Regions from separate parts of the Nocardioides sp. NPDC006273 genome, predicted to be linked through region 2. Evidence: riboswitches for the same ligand, from Rfam matches in the RefSeq annotation. Region 2 holds a riboswitch; each other region holds the start of a gene.
What was found. A riboswitch is a leader RNA that binds a small molecule or an ion and turns the genes downstream of it on or off. The one in region 2 is predicted to bind cobalamin.
Positions count from the first base shown of each region.

Region 1: another riboswitch for cobalamin. It lies ahead of ABZZ22_RS07875 (VWA domain-containing protein); the one in region 2 lies ahead of ABZZ22_RS24045 (iron ABC transporter permease).
Region 3: another riboswitch for cobalamin. It lies ahead of ABZZ22_RS07815 (nitrite reductase); the one in region 2 lies ahead of ABZZ22_RS24045 (iron ABC transporter permease).

Region 1 covers NZ_JBEXSD010000012.1:87,883-94,297, forward strand. Annotated here, with positions in the region: gene ABZZ22_RS07865 (helix-turn-helix domain-containing protein) at 132-1,376, shown strand; gene cbiE (precorrin-6y C5,15-methyltransferase (decarboxylating) subunit CbiE) at 1,363-2,595, opposite strand; cobalamin riboswitch at 2,612-2,754, shown strand; gene ABZZ22_RS07875 (VWA domain-containing protein) at 2,779-4,926, shown strand; gene cobO (cob(I)yrinic acid a,c-diamide adenosyltransferase) at 4,926-5,540, shown strand; gene ABZZ22_RS07885 (cobyrinate a,c-diamide synthase) at 5,617-6,415, shown strand, end outside.
Region 2 covers NZ_JBEXSD010000076.1:11,502-17,916, forward strand. Annotated here, with positions in the region: gene ABZZ22_RS24020 ((2Fe-2S) ferredoxin domain-containing protein) at 37-690, shown strand; gene ABZZ22_RS24025 (CbtA family protein) at 734-1,525, opposite strand; gene ABZZ22_RS24030 (CbtB-domain containing protein) at 1,525-1,740, opposite strand; gene ABZZ22_RS24035 (ABC transporter substrate-binding protein) at 1,894-2,967, opposite strand; gene ABZZ22_RS24040 (ABC transporter ATP-binding protein) at 2,964-3,809, opposite strand; gene ABZZ22_RS24045 (iron ABC transporter permease) at 3,806-4,825, opposite strand; cobalamin riboswitch at 4,952-5,135, opposite strand; cobalamin riboswitch at 5,224-5,456, shown strand; gene ABZZ22_RS24050 (ribonucleotide-diphosphate reductase subunit beta) at 5,610-6,415, shown strand, end outside.
Region 3 covers NZ_JBEXSD010000012.1:76,254-82,668, forward strand. Annotated here, with positions in the region: gene ABZZ22_RS07805 (sulfite exporter TauE/SafE family protein) at 320-817, shown strand; gene ABZZ22_RS07810 (ABC transporter substrate-binding protein) at 835-2,001, opposite strand; cobalamin riboswitch at 2,105-2,310, shown strand; partial or broken gene ABZZ22_RS07815 (nitrite reductase) at 2,366-2,557, shown strand; gene ABZZ22_RS07820 (precorrin-8X methylmutase) at 3,200-3,853, shown strand; gene cobJ (precorrin-3B C(17)-methyltransferase) at 3,850-5,550, shown strand; gene cobM (precorrin-4 C(11)-methyltransferase) at 5,657-6,412, shown strand; gene bluB (5,6-dimethylbenzimidazole synthase) at 6,412-6,415, shown strand, end outside.

The DNA of each region.
Region 1 (6,415 bases), on a different contig from region 2:
AGGTTCTGGCGCCGCGCACCTCCGCGGCTCTGGACGTGGAGGTCTCCCGCCACTTCACTGCATCCGGGACACGTCCTTCGCGCGGCTCCCCAGGTCGCAGAGAGCGAGGGACGGAAGTGGAGGAGAGCTGCGTGACTTCGACGACACGACCGGACACGGACATGTTCACGGGCCTGATCCCGAGAAGGCCCCACCCGACGCTGCGAATCGCCCTGTCGCCGCCACCCAACCTGATCGCGCGCCAGATCGTGGTGGCCTACCGGCCCCGCGCCTGCCACCTGTCTCGCCGTATCGCCAGACGCATCTGCGGTGAGGTGGCCGCGTTCAGCGACCCGCGACTGCACGACGTCATCGAGAAGGCGCTGGACGAGGCGGTCGCGCTCTTCGTCGACGCGATGGCCGGTGCGCCCGTGCGCGGTGCGACCGTCGCCCACATCTACCGACAGCTGGGCAGTCTCGAGGGCAGGGCCGGCCACAACCTCGATGCGATGCGGGCCGCACACCACATCGCGACGCAGGAGTTCTGGCGGGAGATGACGAAGATCGCCGGTGAGCTGGAGCTGCCGATGGCGTCGGTGAGCCACCTCGCCGAGGCGCTCATGGACTACCAGCGCCAGCTGCTGGAGCACGCGACCCGCGGCTTCGCCGAGCCTTCGCCGCCGATCGACCCCCGGCTGCCGCTCTTCGCGGCGCTCGTCGGCGACGTACGGACCGGCGACCTGTGTGCCCTGGCCGGACGCGCCGGCTGGAAGATCACCGACCGGGTGGCCGTGGCGGTGGTTCCGGGCGGACCGGTCCCGGCAGAGCTCAGCGCGCCCGCGCCGCGTCTGCTCATGGGGCCGAGCGAGGGGGCCATGGTCGTGATCGGGGCCTCAGGCGTGGTGCACGAGAGGGCCAGGGCGGTCGTCGCCGCGACGAGCCGCCCGGTGGCCGTCACCTGGGAGGTGCGGCTCGACGAGACCCGCCACGCCGTACGTTGGGGCCTGCGGGCCGTGGATCTGGTCGCCGAGCAGGTCCTCCGTCCTTCCGCGGACGGCATCGTCTGGTGCGCCGAGCACCAGTCGGAGCTGTGCCTGCACGCCGACCCGACGCTGCGCCGCTTCGCCGACGAGCAGCTGCTCGCGCCCCTCTTGGGGGAGACCCCGAAACGCCGCCTGGCGCTCGCCGAGACCATGCTGGTCTGGCTGCGGGCCCGGCCCAGCGCGCCCGTCGTCGCCGAGCAGCTGAGGGTCCACGAGCAGACCGTGCGCCACCGGCTCAAGCGCATCAAGGAGCTCTTCGGTGACCGCCTCAGCGACCCGGCAGAGACCGTCGGACTCCTGACCGCCCTGGAGTCGACGACTCCGCGCTGGCGGCGCGATCTCACCCGACGGTGAGGGTCCATTGGGTGACCGACCGGGCCGGGGTCCAGCCGGTGAAGGCGCCGATCGGGGCAGAGGTCTCGACGGAGATCCGGGTGAGCTCGCCGCCGTGCTCCTGGTAGGCAGCGGCCAGGAGCTGCTCGGTCTCGAGGGTGACGCCGTGGACGACGATCCGGCCGCCGGGGCGCAGCGCCGCGAGGCAGGTGTCGAGCACGCCGGGACGGGTCGCCCCGCCGCCGATGAAGATCGCGTCCGGGGCGGGGAGGCCGGCCAGGGCGTCGGGGGCGCGGCCCTCGATGACGCTCAGGTTGGGAACGCCGAGGCGGGCTGCGTTGCGAGCGATCCGGGCCGCCCGCTCGGAGCTGGCCTCGATCGCGGTCGTCGTGCACGTCGGGTGCGCCCGCATCCACTCGATCCCGACCGACCCGGCTCCGGCGCCCACGTCCCAGAGGTGCTGTCCTGGGGTCGGGGCGAGACGGGACAGGGCCGAGGCCCGGAGGTCGCGCTTGGTCAGCTGGCCGTCGTGCTCGAAGGAGTCGTCGGGGAGGCCTGGGGTCCAGGACGCGGGGAACGACTGTGTTGGTCTCGACACGCTCGCTTCCGTGTCGAAACCAACACGGTCGGCGGCGCACTCGATCGCCACCATGTTGAGGCGCGGCGACTCACCGACCCAGGTCGACGCGGTCGCCGTCTGAGCAGTCTCCGTCTCCGCTCCCAGGTCACCCAGGACGGTCATGGTCGAGGCGCCGAAACCGACCGTGACCAGGAGGTCAGCGACCGACACGGGAGTGGATCCGTCCGAGGAGAGCGCCAGGATGCGGCGGCCGGGGGCGAGCTCGCGGGCGATCAGTGCGACGTCGCGGCCGACGAGGCTGACGGCCACGCACGACTCGGCCGACCAGCCCATCCGGGCGCGAGCGAGGGCGACGGAGGAGACGGCCGGCTCGATGCGCACGTTCTCCGGGCCGAGCAGGTCGATCAGGGTCGTGCCGATACCGGAGACGAGCGGGTCGCCCGAGGCCAGAGCGACGGCGTCGCCGACGGATTCGAGCAGTGCAGGGAGCCCGTCGCGGAGCGGTGAGGGCCAGGGCTCGCGCCGCTGGCCGGGGACGTCCGGGGCCAGGTCGAGGTGGCGTTTGCCGCCGAGGAGGACCGAGGCGCCTCGGATCAGCTGCTGGTGACGTACGGGGACCTCGTCCCAACCTCCGGCACCGATGCCCACCACGACGATCATGGGGCCAGACGCTACAGTGACCGCACAGTCACGAGGTGCCCCGACTGGGGAGAATCTGGGAAGCCGGTGAGAATCCGGCACAGGCCCGCTGCGGTGAGTCGAGCTCCATTCGTGGAGACTCGGTGAGTCCGAAGACCGGCCCCGTGACCATCCAATCAACGCGATAGGGAGCGGGAGCCTCTCATGCCGGTGCACTATCCATTTTCTGCCGTCCTCGGCTGCGAGGCCGACTCAGCCACAGGACTCGACGACATGGGCCTCGCGCTCGTGCTCACCACGATCTCCCCGGAGATCGGCGGCGTCCTGGTCCGTGGCGAGAAGGGGACCGCGAAGTCGACGGCCGTACGCGGTCTGGCGGCCGTGCTGCCCTCGATCTCGGTCTATGCGGGGGATCGGTTCTCGATCGACCCGTCCGACCCCTCCGCCGAGTCGCCGGACGGTCCGTTCGGGTCCGCCGCCGTCGTGGAGAGCCGGCCGGTGCGGCTGATCGAACTCCCGGTGGGAGCCACCGAGGACCGGGTCGTCGGCTCGCTCCACCTGGAGAGCGCGCTCTCGCGAGGTGCGGTCGAGTTCGAGCCGGGGCTGCTCGCCCGCGCACACCGTGGCCTGCTCTACGTAGACGAGGTCAACCTGCTCCACGACCACCTGGTCGACCTGCTGCTGGACGCGGCGGCGATGGGGCGCGTCTCCGTCGAGCGCGACGGCGTCTCGGTCTCGCACGCCGCGCGCTTCGTCCTGATCGGCACCATGAACCCCGAGGAGGGCGAGCTGCGCCCGCAGCTGCTGGACCGCTTCGGGCTCACCGTCGAGGTCGCCGCGCCGCGGGATCCCGCGCTTCGCGTCGAGGTCGTCCGCCGCCGGATGGCCTTCGACCTCGACGCCGCTGCGTTCGCCGAACGTTTCGGCGGAGCCGATCGTGCGCTGACCTCCCGGATCGCCGCCGCTCGTGAGCTGGTCGGGAAGGTCCGGCTCACCGAGCCGGGGCTGCTCAAGATCGCCGAGGTCTGCGCGGCGTTCGAGGTCGACGGGCTGCGTGCCGACATCGTCACCGCCCGCACCGCGGTCGCGCACGCTGCTTGGGCCGGCCGGTCGGAGGTCACCCGGGCCGACATTCGCCGGGCCGCGCTGCTCGCGCTGCCGCACCGGCGGCGGCGCAACCCGTTCGATGCTCCGGGGATCGACGAGGACCTGCTCGACCGGATTCTCGGGGACGAGGAGCTGCCACCTGAGCCGCCGGAGGGTGGGCCTTCGGATGACTCGGGAGACTCGGGTGCCGAAGACGACTCTGTTGGTCTCGACACGTCTCCGCCTAGCGGCTCCGACGGCTCGACCGACGAGGGTGGTGCCGGCTCGACCGACGGGGATAGCTCGACCGACGGGGGAGAACCCCCGATGGTTGAGCCCGCGAGCGAAGCGAGCGGTGTCGAAACCAACACAGCCGACAACGCACCCGACCAGCCACAATCTCCTTCCGGTGCCGCACCCGAGTCAGTCACCGGTGCGGCCGCGGCCTACCGCCCCCGCCTCCTGACCGTGTCCGGCCTGGGCACGGGCCGCACCGGCGGCCGGAGCAAGGCGATCGGCAGCAGCGGTCGCCGGATCGGCGCACGGGAGAGCAGCCGAGGCTCGCTCCACCTGGTCGAGACGCTCAAGGCGGCGGCGGGGAAGCAGGCCGCCCGGGGACGTACGTCCGGGCGGGTCGAGCTGCGGATCGAGGACCTCCGCACCGCGGTCCGCGAGGGCCGCGAGGCCAACCTGGTGCTCTTCTGCGTGGACGCGTCCGGGTCGATGGCCGCGCGCAAGCGGATGGCGCAGGTGAAGGCGGCGGTCCTCTCGCTTCTCCTCGACGCCTACCGGCGCCGTGACAAGGTCGGGATGATCACGTTCCGCGGCGAGGGCGCCGAGCTCGTGCTGCCGCCGACCGGGTCGGTCGACCTCGCCGCGGCCCGCCTCGACGAGATCCCCGCCGGAGGACGTACGCCGCTGGCCGAAGGCCTCCTCGAGGCCGCCCGTGTGCTCCAGCGCGAGCGTCTGCGTGACCCTGATCTGCGGCCGCTGCTGGTGGTCGTCACCGACGGCCGCGCCAACTCCAAGACCCACGGGAAGGACGCGGTCCGGCGCTCGCAGCAGGCCGCCGCGTACGTCGCCGGTCTGGGCGTCACCACCGTCGTCATCGACTCCGAGAGCGGACCGATGCGGCTCGGGCTGGCGCGCCAGCTGGCGGCGCACCTGGATGCGGAGCACGTGCCCGTAGCCGAGGTGAGCGCCGAGGCGTTGACCTCCGCCGTCCACGGGTTCACCGGATCCACCACCGGAAGGGGCGCTGCCTGATGCCGAAGGGACAGCCGCTCAACGTACCCGACGACGGGCTCACCACCCGTCAGCGTCGCAACCGTCCGCTGGTGATGGTCCACACCGGGCCCGGCAAGGGGAAGTCGACCGCCGCCTTCGGGCTCGCGCTGCGCGCGTGGAACCAGGGCTGGCGGATCGGGGTCTTCCAGTTCGTGAAGTCGGCCAAGTGGCGCATCGGCGAGCAGACCGTGCTCGAGCGTCTCGGTGCGCTGCACGAGGAGACCGGCGAAGGTGGTCCGGTCGACTGGCACAAGATGGGCTCGGGGTGGTCCTGGTCGCGCAAGCAGGGTGACGCCGAGGATCACGCCGCGGACGCCGCCGAGGGCTGGGCCGAGATCAAGCGGTGCCTGGCCGCGGAGACCTACGACCTGCTCGTCCTCGACGAGTTCACCTATCCGATCAAGTGGGGCTGGGTCGATGCCGCCGAGGTGGCCACTGTGCTCGCCGAGCGGCCGGGGCGTCAGCACGTCGTCATCACCGGCCGCGACGCCGACCCGGCGCTGCTGGAGGTCGCCGACCTGGTCACCGAGATGACCAAGATCAAGCATCCGATGGACGCGGGTCAGAAGGGCCAGCGGGGCATCGAATGGTGAGCGAGCCCAAGCGAGCGACAACAAACCTCAGGGCGCCACGTCCGTATTCTTCGCACTGCCCTACGGGCGTGGCGGCATGAGCCTGCCCCGGCTGGCGGTCGCTGCTCCTTCGACCGGCTCGGGCAAGACGACGATCGCGACCGGGCTGATGGCGGCGCTGCGCTCGGCCGGGCACGTGGTCAGCGGTCACAAGGTCGGCCCGGACTACATCGACCCGGGCTACCACGCGCTCGCCACCGGCCGCCCGGGCCGCAACCTCGACCCGCACCTGGTGGGGGAGTCGCGGGTCGTACCGTTGCTGCTCCACGGCGCTGCCGGAGCCGACGTGGCGGTCATCGAGGGCGTCATGGGCCTCTACGACGGCCGGCTCGGCACCGACGGCTTCGCCTCGACCGCACACGTGTCCTCGTTGACCTCCTCGCCGGTCGTCCTGGTCCTCGATGTCGCCCGGATGTCCCGCTCCGCTGCCGCGATCGCTGCGGGCATGGCCGGCTTCGACCCGTCCGTACGCATCGGGGGAGTCGTCCTCAACCGTTGCTCTCCCGGGCGCAACGCCGACGAGATCCGGCGTGCGCTGGACGGTCTCGGGCTGCCGGTCCTCGGCATGCTCCCGCCGGACCCGTCGCTGGCGACGCCCTCGCGCCACCTGGGGCTCGTCCCGGTCGACGAGCGCGACGAGTCCGTCGCGCTGATCGAGCGGCTGGGCGAGCAGGTCGCGGCTCATCTGGACCTGTCCGCCTTGTTGGAGCTCGCCCGGTCGGCTCCAGACCTGGACGGGGATCCTTGGGATCCGGTGGTGGCGTTGGGCGAAGGCGACCGTGTTGGTTTCGACACGGCGTCGCTCGTTCCTCACGACGCCGGCTCAACCAGCGCAA
Region 2 (6,415 bases):
CGGGACCCTCAGTCACAGGCACGGGTCCTCGTGGGTATGTCCGTGACCGACGTCGACCGGCGCGACGAGATCCTCGGCTGGGCGCGCGACCACGACGCGAGCGCCGCCTTCCTGCAGCTGGGCGACCCGTCGCTCTCCCACGAGCTGACCCGCCTGGCCGACAAGGGCGCCGAGACCATCATGCTGATCGGCATCAGCCTCGGCCCGCTCGCCCCGGGCCACTCCTGGCTACGCCGGATCGCCGCCCACTGGTGGCGCGAGCGCCCCGGCCGGCGACCTGAGATCCAGGTCGCGACCCGACTGGTGACCACCCCCGACGCGCTGGCCGACGAGCTGGCCGAGACCCGTCCGCTCACCGGCACCGAGCCCGGGCTCACCTCACCGGCATGGGAGCAGGTGCCCGACCACGTACGCCAGGTCCTGATCTGCCGCGGCCCCCGCTGCACCGCGAAGGGCTCGGAGGAGACCGCCCGGGCGGTGGTCCTGGGCGCGATGGAGGCCGGGCTCGGCGACGACGACCTGCTGATCACCCACACCGGCTGCCTGTTCCCGTGCAACCAGGCGCCAGTGATCAGCGTGCAGCCCGACGACGTCTGGTACGGCAACGTGGAAGCGGCCGCCGCCCGGGTGATCGTGCGTGATCACCTGGCCGACGGCCGCCCCGTGGAGACCTACCGCCTCCCCCGCTGATCCGGGTCGAGCTACTGATCCGGTGGTCGAGCTTGTCGAGACCTCACAGGCTCGCGGCCAGGGCCTTCCGCTCCGCGACGGCGCGCTCCGCCGCGTACAACCGGCCGACCAGGCCGGTCAGTGCCACCCCGAGCAGGCCCCACATCGTGGCGAGCGTGATGAGGGACGCGAGCCGGAAGGACCACAGCGTGTCCGCCGGGAAGTCGCCGATCTCGTTGACCGTGACGAAGAGGTGACCCGCGACGACCACGACCAGCAGATAGGCGGCGGTGCCGCCGACCACGGCCGCGTAGGTCCCGACCCGCTCCCGCAGTCGCACCGCGCCATAGGTGGCGAGCACGGCCGCGAGGACGGAGACGAGCAGGTAGCCGAAGTAGACCGACGTACGCAGCCCGATGGTGTCCCCGCTGCCGACCGCGGGTGGCGTGGCCGGATATTTGAGGAAAGGCACCAGCGCGACCGCGACGAACCCGATCAGCGTGACGAGCGCCGTCGACTGGCTTGGCGTGAGCCGTCCGAGGCGCCCCAGCGCGGCGGCGGCGACCAGCCCGAGGATGCCCCCGAGCGCGACGCCAACGGCCAGGGTGCCGGTCAGCAGACCCCAGGTGCTCTGGTTCGTGCGGGGGACCTCGGCGGCCTCGTCACCGCCCTCGTCGCCTTCGGCGGCATGCGAGTGCGAGTGCCCGTCGCCGCCGCTGTCTCCTGATGATATGGCCTCCAGCGCGATGGCAGCGCCGACCTGCGGCTCACCGACGGCGTACGCCACCAGGAAGGTGGCGACGCCGGCGAGGAGTCCGGCTAGCAGGCCGCGTACGAGAAATGCACGCGGGCTCATCAGTGGCAGGGGTAGCCGAGCAGGTGGCGACCGTCGTGGACCCACTCGTGGATGAGCGTGCCGGACGGGATCGAGACGGCGCCCTGGTCGGCGCTGATGAAGAAGAGCACCAGCAGACCGAGAAGGCCGAAGAAGAGCGCCCAGGGGGCGAGCTCACGGAGCGGGACGGTGGGAAGGTCGGCGCCGGCGACGGGCGCCACAGCGTGCTGCGACATATGTCCTCCTCAGGGATTTCTGCGTCCCTGTTCGATGGGGTTGGACGGACACTCGGGTCTGACTCCACCGCCGCGAGGCGATGTCACAGTAGCGCGACTGTGCCGGAGTTCCACCGGCTTCCTCGTATCCGTTGCGTGCACTATAGCCAGATCTCAGCGGAGCCACTCGTTGCCGTCGAGATTGGTGAGATGGGTGATGTCGAGCGTCGGCTCGATCCCCGACTCGGGAACGATCCCGAAGTGCTCCAGCGAGCGGCGGACCCACTCGGCGGCGTCGATGTTGAGGGGCCCGGAGACCCACATCGCGTAGGGCAGGTTGACGAACCTGTTCTCCTCGACGGCACGCAGACCGCGGGAGGCGGGGTTGGCCTTGAGGACCTTGACCTTCTCCTCGTACGACTGACCGGGGTAGTCCACGAAGTAGATGATGTCCGGATCGGCGGCGGCGATGCGCTCCCAGCCGACCTCGGTCCAGGTGTCGTCGACGTCGGCGGTCGCGTTGGTCACCCCGGCGGTGTCGAAGATCGCCTGCGGCCCGCCGAAGGAGCCGGACGTGAAGATCGCGTCGGTGCCGGAGTCGAACAGGAACGCGGTCGGCGCCTCAGCCGGTTCGGACGCGCTCTCCAAGGCCTTGCGACGCTCCTCGATGTCGGTCACGACCTCCTCCGCGGTCTCCCGGTGACCGGTCAGCTCACCGATGTTGAGCAGGTCGGTACGCAGCGCCGTCCAGGCCTCCATGGTGCCGCGGTCGCCGTCCTCCTGACGGCAGGTCTCGCTGAGCAGGTAGGTGTCGATGCCCTGCTCGTGCAACGTCTCGGGCAGCAGGTTGCGCGACTCGCTGAACCCGTAGCCCCAGCCTGCGAACATCATCTGTGGATTCACAGCGAGCACGGTCTCCAGGGTCGGGTGGTCGTCGCCGACCACGCGGAGCTCGTCGACGCGCTCGTCCGGGTAGGCGAGCTCGAGCAGCTGCTTGTCGCGCGCCAGGCCGGTGACGGCGACGAGCTCGTCGCGTGCGCCGACAGCGAGCGCGATCGAGATGATCCCGCCGTCGTAGGCGTAGAGCTCGGTGAGCGGCTCGTCGATCGTCACCTTCTCACCACAGTTCTCGACGGTGACCGCTGCCGCGCTCGCGGGACCGGAGGCGGTGGTCTCCTCCGCACCGCAGCCGGTGAGGATCGTGGCACCGAGAGCGAGTGCGGAGAGGCAGGCCAGGCGTGGGTTCATGCCGAGTGGTCCTTTCGGGGGTGGATGAGCAGGTGGGGCTGACCCAGGTGCGGGTGTGGAACCTGGACGGAGCCGACGCCGAAGTGAAGATCGACGCTGATGGCGTCGAGGACCTCGGCGGGCGGGCCATGGGCCACGACCGTCGCCGGCCCGGTGTCCGGGTCGGAGCCCTGGGGCCGGCCGAGAACCGCCAGCCGGTCGAAGGAGCGAAGCGCCAGGTCGAGGTCGTGGATCGTCGCGACCAGGGTCTCGACCCGGTCGGCGACCGTCTGCAGCAGCCGCAGCTGCCAAGCGACGTCGAGGTGGTTGGTGGGCTCGTCCAGGAGCATCACCGGGCAGTCCTGGGCGAGGCCGCGGGCCATCACCGCCCGTCGCCGCTCGCCGCCGGAGAGCCGGTCGCAGGGCTCGTCGATCCGGTCGGCCAGCCCGACGGCATCGAGAGCCGAACGGACGATATCGCGCTCCTGCGTTCCGCCTCTGGCCCAGGGCCGGGTGCGTGGCACCCGGCCGAGCGCAACCATCTCGCCGACGAGCAGCTCTGCGGAGGCGACCTCTTCCTGAGGGACGTACGCCATCCGGCGGGCACGCTCACGCGAGCTGGTCCGACTGGTCTCGTGGAGGGCACCGGCGGCGTCGGCGAGGTAGGTGTGGCCGGCGCTCGGCCGCAGCACTCCGGCGATGACCCGCAGCAAGGTCGACTTCCCCACTCCGTTCACGCCGACGATCCCGAGACTGGTGCCGGCGGGCACGTCGAGGTCGATGTCGCGAAGCACGTCGCGCTCGCCCAGGCGGACACCGACGCCGCGCAGACGCAGCACCGGACCGTTCTCGTGCGCGCTCATCCCTCACTCCCGAACCGGTACCTGCCGCGGCCCAGGAGCAGCAGGAACAGCGGCGCCCCGACGACACCGGTGACCACGCCCAGCGGGATCTCCTGTGGTCGCGCCACCAGCCGTGCCAGCACGTCGACCCACAGCAGGAACAGCCCACCGCCCAGGGCCGCGATGGGGAGGACGACCCGGTGCCGGGCGCCCACGAGCAACCGGGCCGCGTGCGGCACGATCAGCCCGACGAACCCGATCCCGCCGCTGACCGCGACCAGGACCCCGACCAGGACCGCCAACCCGACGAAAAGCGTCGTACGCAGCCCCGCGACGTTCACACCGAGCGAGACCGCGGTCTCCGGGCCCGCCGCAAGCGCGTCCAACCAGCGGTGCATGGCCAGCATCCCGACCCCCAGGGCCAGGGTGAGCGCCGCGGGCAGCCACAGCTTCTCCCAGGTGGCACCGCCAACGCTGCCGAGCATCCAGAACATCACCGAGTTGGCGGCACGGGGGTCGTCGCTCATGAAGACCAGGAACGAGGCGATCGCGGAGAGTCCCGAGGAGAGCACCACCCCGGAGAGCACCAGCCGGATCGGAGTCAGCCCACCCTGCGCGGTCGCCACCAACCAGACCAGCAGGGCCGAGCCGATCGCCCCGACCAGTGCCCCGGTCGAGACGGCATAGATGCCGAAGCCGGCCAGCGCACCCGTGGTGATCGCCGCCGTCGCCCCCACCGACGCCCCGGAGCTGATCCCGAGGAGGAACGGGTCGGCGAGCGGGTTGCGGACCAGGGTCTGCATCCCGGCGCCGGCCACCGCGAGGCCCGCCCCGACGACCAGGGCCATCAGTGCTCGGGGAAGGCGCAGCTCCCACACGATCACGTCCCACCTCCCGACGGCATCACCCTGGAGCCGGTCGGCGACCGCCGCGACGACCTCGGAGACCGGGATCCGCTCCGATCCGAACGCCAGGGAGGCCACGGCGCTGAGCACCGAGGCGAGCACCAGGCCGACGACCAACGGCAGGAAGGGCACTCTGCGGTTCGCGCCGGTAGCGGGCCTCCCGACGGCCCGGCGACGTACAGATGGCTGGGCATCGCGGAGGGACGCATCCACGGCTGTCGGCCTCTCAGGTCTCCTGGACCCTGATCGCGAGGGCCGTTGACGAATATCTGAGCCGACAGGTTTTCGGACTCGGGATCAACCGACGACGCTGCCTTCCCAGGACCTCAGGTCCCAGTGGCGTCTAGCGTCGCCGTCTCCCTCACCGCTGCGCGCCAGTCCCGGAATCACACCGGAGTTCCCTGGCATCCCAGAGGATGCGTTCGACTCGGGCGACACGCTAGCACGGTCACCGAAGCCTGGCAGCGGTGTCACCCAGGAGGCCGGCGAAACACTAGATCTAGGAAGTTGCATTGATGTAGTTCCCGTATATGGTGGTCCTCGCAGCTGGTTCTCCCAACTCGGCGACGGGGCGGGAGAGGCAAGAGGGAACCCGGTTCGACTCCGGGACTGCCCCGCAGCGGTGAGTGGGAACGACCGCCGTCACAGAGCACTGGGAGCAAGCCGGCTCCTGGGAAGCGACGGCCAGTAGGGATCTCGACAAGCTCGATCACCGAGTATGTGCCCACGAGTCCGAAGACCTGCCAGCGCGCCGCACCCGCCGGGTGCGGTGGTCCGCGACCTCGAGGGACGGTCAGGGGATCAAGTCCTCGCGCCCGTCTTCCGGCGCGGCGCCGACGTCCTCTGCTCCTCGATGCGCGGATGAGCAACACATCCGAGCGGGCCGGGCGGGCCCGTGGACGAAGGGGACGATGAGATGATCGACACCGAGGGTCTGCCGATCCGGACCGAGAAGTCGGCGTACGTCTTCGACTACCCGATGGCCGAGGACCTGGCGAAGAAGCAGCGGAGCATCTTCTGGACGGCCGAGGAGATCCCGGTCGAGAACGACAAGCAGGACTTCCTGGTCAACATGACCGACGCCGAGCAGGCGGCGGTCAAGACGACGCTGAAGCTGTTCACCATCTATGAGCTGATCCTCGGCGGCGAGGTGTGGGGCGACCGGCTCTTCCACGCGTTCCCGCGCCCGGAGGTCCAGATGATGACCAACGCCTTCTCGTTCGCCGAGCTCAACATGCACGCGCCGTTCTACGCGAAGCTCAACAAGACGCTGATGATCGACACCGAGGAGTTCTACGACTCCTACAAGAACGACCCCGTGCTGGCCGAGCGGATCCAGTTCGTGTGGGACGCGATCGCCGACGAGGACCTGCTCTACGCGCTAAGCGTCTTCACGCTGATGGAGAACTGCGTCCTCTACTCCAACTTCGCCTTCCTCAAGCACTTCCAGTCCGGTGGGAAGAACCTGCTGCAGAACGTGATCAGCGGCATCAACTTCTCCGCCCGCGACGAGAACCTGCACGCCACCGGCGGCGCCTGGCTGTTCAACACCACCCTCGAGGAGTACGCCGCGACCGTCCCGGCCGACAAGTTCGAGGCCGAGCGCGACGACCTCTTCGCGAGGGTCCGCGGCGTCGCCGAGCACCTCTACGCCCACGAGGCCCGGATCGTGGAGATGCTCTTCTCCCACGGGCCGATCCCAGGCATCGACCAGGCCGACCT
Region 3 (6,415 bases), on a different contig from region 2:
GCTGCGCGAGTGTCGGCCCGGTGAGCGCCGAGCTCGCCTGGCTCCTGCTCGCCGGTATCGGCGCCGGACTGACCGGCTCGGTGGCCGGTCTGGCCTCGCTGGTCAGCTACCCCTCCCTGCTGGCCGCGGGCTTGCCGCCGGTCGTCGCCAACGTCACCAACACCGTGGCGATGTTCGGCGTCACCGGCGGCACCATCGCGGGCTCACGACGCGAGCTCCGCGGCCAGGGCAGAAGGATCGCCTGGCTGGGTCTGGCTTCGTTCCTGCGGTCGGCGCGGCTCTGCTGCTCACCACGCCGGCAGAGGCCTTCGAGGCGATCGTGCCCTGGCTCGTCGGCGGCGGTGCAATCCTTCTGCTGCTCCGTGACCGGATCAGGGGATGGGCTGCTGCTGCAAGGGCGTCTCGACAAGCTCGACCACCGATCGACGCCCTACCGCCGGACGGTGCAGGCAGGCGTACGTTGGCGCGCGGCTTCGGCTGGGGCGTCATCGTCTTCGTGCTCGGCATCTACGGCGGCTACTTCGGCGCGGGTGTCGGCATCATCGCGCTGGCCGTGCTCGTGCTCGAGCGAACCGAGGCGCTCGCGATCACCAACGCCGTCAAGAACGTCGCGACCGGCGTCGCCAACGGCACCGCGGCGATCGCGTACGTCTTCTTCGCTTCCGTCGACTGGCCTGCAGCGATCGCCCTCGGGCTGGGGGCGGTGATCGGCGGCTTCCTGGGGCCCGGGATCGTCCGCGTCGCGCCCGAGCGCCCCCTGCGCTGGCTGGTCGGCCTCGCCGGGCTCGGTCTCGCGCTGCACCTGGCGACCAGCTAGCGCGCGGGTGGCAGAGATCAGCCGCTGGTCGAGCCGATCTTGCGCAGCACCACGTTGCTGTGCCCGTCGGGGCCGTCCTTGACCACGCGCAGGAAGTAGGGCTGGTCCGGGTTGTTATTGGGGTCGAAGGACCAGTTCCCGCGTGGGCTGGCGATGGTGCCGACCGACCCGAGGGAATCGGCGATCTCGTTACGGTCGAGATCGTCGGAGAGCGCGAGAGCCTTGTCGAGTGCAGCCGCCGCGTCATAGGCCTGCACCGCGTAGACCGTCGGAGTGGCGTCGTACGCCTCGCGGTAGTCCAGCACGAAGGCGGCGTTGGCCAGCGAGTCGACCGCGGCGCTGTAGTGCAGCGCGGTCCGCACCCCGGTGGCGGCGCCGGCCAACGTGGTCAGGACGTCGCCCTCGGTGAGGAAGCCGGGACCGTAGAGCGGGATCCTCCGAGACACGCGGGACTCGCGGTAGGCCCGCACGAACGCCTCAGCCTGCTTCCCGGCATAGGCGGCGTAGATGGCGTCCGCCCCCGACTTCGCGGCCTCGTTGAGAAGGCCGGACCACTCCCGGGACGCGCCGGACGACGTGTATCCCTGGCCCGAGATGGTCCCGCCCGACGCCTCGACGGCGATCATGAAGCTGTCGGCGAGCTCGTGCCCGGTCGCGTCGTCGGAGGCGATGACGTACGCCGAGCCCCGGTCGGTGTCCACGGCGACCGCCTTCCCGAGCGAGCCGCCGAGTCCTGCGTTGGTCGAGGACGTCCGCCACAGATAGTCGGAGCCGTCGGCGAACCGGTCGGCTCCGGCGCCGGTCACGATCAGCGGCGTCTCGTTGGCGGTCGCGACGGACTTGGCCGCGAGCGCCGTCTCCGAGCCGACCAGCCCGACGACCGCATGGACCTCGTCCTCCTCGATCAGCCTGGCGACCGCGGCGACCCCGGTCTGCACGTGGTCGCCCTCGTCGGCCTCGACGACGTCGACCAGCCTGCCGCCGAGCTGCCCGTCGTGCTGGTCGAGGTAGAGGTCGAAGCCGCGGGTCATGTCGGTGCCGATCGACTCGTGCGCCCCGGACGCCGGAACCACCAGGCCGATCGAGACCTTCGACTCCGAGCTCGAGGCGCACCCGGCGAGGCCGAAGGTGAGCGACGAGACGGTCGCGAGAACGAACAGCTGCCGGTTGGCCGATCCGGTCACGGGAGACTCCATCTGTGGGAGGACGTGGAGCAGATTTCGAGTAGCCGAACACTGCCACACACCACGGCCTGACAGCGAGCAATTCGTCGCGATGTCCGCAAGTGGGTAGTCTCGCCCTGCCAGTCGTACTCCATGCCTGATGGGGTCAGGGAACCCGGTGCAAGTCCGGGACTGACGCGCAGCGGTGAGGATGACGGGCGGGGCACGCTCTTCTTCGGGGGAGGGCAGCCACTGGAGCCTGGCTCCGGGAAGGCGCTCCGCTCCGATCGATTCCGAGTCCGAAGACCTGCTGGCTCTGGTGGCGCCCGCCGCCAGGTCACCACGTGCCCCGCGCAAGGGCACATGACGCAGAGCAGGTGTCCCGATGACGCGAGTCCGAACCGACCGGTGCCCGGGAGTCGGCCGTCCGTGGCCGGCTGAGGACGGCCTGCTGGTCCGGCTGCGTCTGATCGGCGGGTCCGTCTCGTCGTCGGCGTTGCTCTCGCTGATCGCTGTCGCCGAGACCTACGGCGACGGCAACATCTACCTCACCGGCCGCGCGAACCTGCAGGTCCGGGGCCTGCCTGCGGTCGACGGAGCGCTCCCGGGCGAGGTGCTCACCGCGCTGAAGGCGACCGGTCTGGTGCCGGCGCAGACCCACGAGCTCGTACGCAACGTGATGGTCTCCCCGCAGACCGGAGTCGCCGGGGGTCGGGCCGACCTGCGCGGCGTCGCCGCGTCGCTGGACCGGCTGCTGTGCGGCTCCTCCCGCCTGACGGCGCTCCCGGGCCGGTTCCTCTTCGTGCTCGACGACGGTCGCGGCGACCTGGTCTCGCGCGAGTGCGACCTCGGCCTGGTCGCGCTGTCCGCCACCGAGGTTCAGCTCCGGGTCGGCGAGACGTGGGGGCCCGTCGTACCGCTCGTCGAGGCCGCGTCCCGGCTCGCCGCGCTCGCCTCGCGCTTCCTGGACGTACGTGGTGAGGGACCGTCCGCGGCCTGGCACGTCTCCGAGCTCGACTCGCCGCTGACCGATCCGGTCGCGGCTGACGCTCGGGTGCCCGTCGCGGCCGAGGAGCTCGACTTCGGCCAGGTGCCCGGTGGTGAGCACGTGGCCGCCACCGACGGGGTCCTCGACCGGACCGCGATCGAGGGGCTCGCGAAGCGGGCTCCGGCCGTCGTGGTGACGCCGTGGCACGGCGTGTTCGTACCCTCGCCGCAGCTGCGCCCCACCCGGCGCTACGACTACATCGACCAGGGCCCGGCGATCTACGTCGACTCCTTCGCGACCATCCGGCGAGAGGCCGACCTCTCCGCGGTGCCGGCCGACGCCGAGCGCCTCGCGGTGCGGATGATCCACGGCAGCGGGCAGGTCGATCTCGCCTCCGACCTGGTCATCCACCCCGATCTGGTGAAGGCCGCGCGGGGTGCGCTGGAGGCTGGCGCCCCGATCCTGTGCGACGCGACCATGGTCGCGACCGGGGTCACCCGCAGCCGGCTGCCCCGCGACAACGAGGTGCTCTGCATGCTCGGCGACGACCGGGTCCCGGGGCTCGCCCGGGAGTGGGGGACGACCCGCACCGCAGCCGCGCTGTCGATGTGGGAGCCCTACCTGGAGGGTGCCGTCGTCGCCATCGGCAACGCCCCGACGGCGCTCTTCCACCTGCTCGAGATGATCCTCGACGGCGGTCCGCGGCCGGCCGCCGTCGTCGGCTGCCCGGTCGGCTTCATCGGCGCCGCCGAGTCCAAGGAGGCGCTGGCCGCCTTCGCTGACGAGCACGGGATCGACATCCCGTTCGTCACCGTCCGCGGCCGCCGCGGCGGCTCCGCGATGACCTCGTCCGCCCTCAACGCACTCGCCCAGGAGCAGGAATGACTGGCTCGACAGGAACTCCGGCGGGCGTACGCGGGAAGTTCAGCGTCGTCGGCATCGGCCCGGGCGACCCCGAGCTGATCACCCTCAAGGCCGCCCGGCTGATCGGCGCGGCGCCGGTGGTCGCCTACCACGCCGGCGTGCGCAAGCAGTCCCACGCCCGCCGGATCGCGTCCTCGCTGATCCCCGCCGACGCGATCGAGGAGGAGCTGCGCTACCCGGTCACGACCGGGACCACCTCGCACCCGGGCGGCTACGTCGGAGCGATGGCCGAGTTCTACGAGTCCTGCGCGGTCCGGCTCTCGGCTCATCTCGACGCCGGCCGCGACGTGGTCCTGCTCGCCGAGGGCGACCCGCTCTTCTACGGCTCCTCGATGTATCTCCACGACCGGTTCAAGGAGATCTACGAGACCTCGGTCGTGCCCGGGGTGCCCGCCTTCGCGGCCGCCACCGCCGCCGTGTCGACGCCGCTGGTGCGCCAGACCGACGTCCTCACCGTCCTGCCCGGCACCCTGCCCGAGCCCGAGCTCGCCCGGCGCCTCGCCGACACCGAGGCCGCCATCATCATGAAGCTCGGCCGCACCTTCCCCGCGGTCCGCTCCGCGCTCGCGGCTGCCGGGCGGCTGGACGGCGCCTGGTACGTCGAGCGTGCCTCGCAGCCCGAGGAGCGCTGGCTACCGGTCGCCGACGTCGACCCGTCCTCGGTTCCCTACTTCTCCCTCATCGTCGTCCCCGGCGACACCGCCCCGACCTCCGCCCGTCGAGCCGCTACCCCCGTCGGTCGAGCCGCGAGCGCTAGCGAGCGTGTCGAGACCAACACAGTCCCCTCTGCGCTCGAATCGACCCTGTTGGTCTCGACACGCCTTCGCCTAGGGGCTCCGGCGGCTCGACCAGCCGGTGCCGGGGCGGCGGCCGAGTCTGCCGAGTCTGTCGAGGCGACGCGCGGGGGCGTCTCGACAGACCCGGTCTCCGGGGAGGTGCTCGTCGTCGGGCTCGGTCCGGGACCGGATGGGTGGCTGACCCCCGAGGTCTCAGCCGCGCTGGCCGAGGTCGGCCACGTCGTCGGCTACGCGCCCTACGTCAACCGGGTGCCCCAGCGCGAGGGCCTGCAGCGGCATGCCTCGGGCAACACGGTCGAGGTCGACCGGGCCCGGCACGCGCTGGACCTGGCGAAGGCGGGGGAGAGGGTGGCCGTCGTCTCCGGCGGCGACGCCGGGGTCTTCGGGATGGCGTCGGCCGTCTTCGAGGCCGCCGAGGATGCGGCCTATGCCGACGTACGCATCCGGGTGCTACCCGGCGTCAGCGCCGTCCAGGCAGTGGCCGCGCGCGCAGGAGCTCCGGTCGGGGCCGACTTCGCGGTGATGTCGCTCTCCGACCGGCTCAAGCCGTGGCCGGTCGTCGAGGAGCGGCTGCGCGCCGTGGCCGCCGCCGACCTCGTACTGGCCATCTACAACCCGGCCTCGCGCTCGCGCACCGAGCAGATCGGCACCGCCCGCGACGTACTCCTGGAGCACCGCAAGCCCGACACCGTCGTGGTCGTCGGCCGCGACGTCGGGCGGGCCGAGGAGTCGCTGACCGTGACCACCCTCGGCGAGCTCGACCCGGCCTCGATCGACATGAAGTGCCTGGTCATCGTGGGCGCGAGCTCGACGCGGGCGACCGCGGCCGGGCAGGTCTGGACGCCGAGGTACGTACGGTGAGGGGCTGCACCTTCGTCAAGGTATGCAGCCCAAGGGACACATCCCTTGCGGAGCTCCGCGAGGGAAGCGGTCGCTTCTCTGCATACCGTGATGGAGGAACCGACTCATGACCGTCCACTTCGTCGGCGCCGGCCCCGGCGCGGCCGACCTGCTCACCGTCCGCGCGACGAGGATGCTCGCGGCCGCTGACGTGGTGCTCTATCCGGGCACCTATCTGGACACCGAGGTGCTGGCGCACTGCAGCCCCGAGGCCGAGCTGGTCGACACCCAGAAGCTGGACCTGGACCAGATCGTCGGCGCGATCGTCGCCGCCCACCGCGGTGGCGATCGGGTCGTACGCCTCGTCTCCGGCGACCCGTCGGTCTACTCGGCCGTCGCCGAGCAGACCCGGCGGCTCGATGCCGCCGAAGTGCCGTGGGACGTGACTCCCGGAGTTCCGGCCTACGCGGCGGCCGCCGCACTGGTGGGTCGGGAGCTGACCGTCCCGCTGGTGGCGCAGTCGGTGGTGCTCACCCGCACCCAGGCTCGGTCGACGGCCATGCCGGAGGGGGAGTCGCTGGCCGCGTACGCCGCGACCGGCGCCACCCTCGTGCTCCACCTCGCGATCCGGCGCACCCGCGAGCTGATGGCCGACCTGCTGCCCTACTACGGACCACAGTGCCCGGTCGTGGTCGTCTACCGCGCCAGCCAGCCCGACGAGCTGGTGCTGCGCGGGACGGTGGCGACGATCGCCGAGGCGGTCGAGGACGCGGGCCTGCGGCAGGCGGCCGTCATCCTCGCCGGACCCGCGCTGGCCCGCGACGGGGGCGAGTCGTTCCTCTACGACGCGGCCCGCCCGCGAAACCTGGAGGAGCGTGCCTGATGG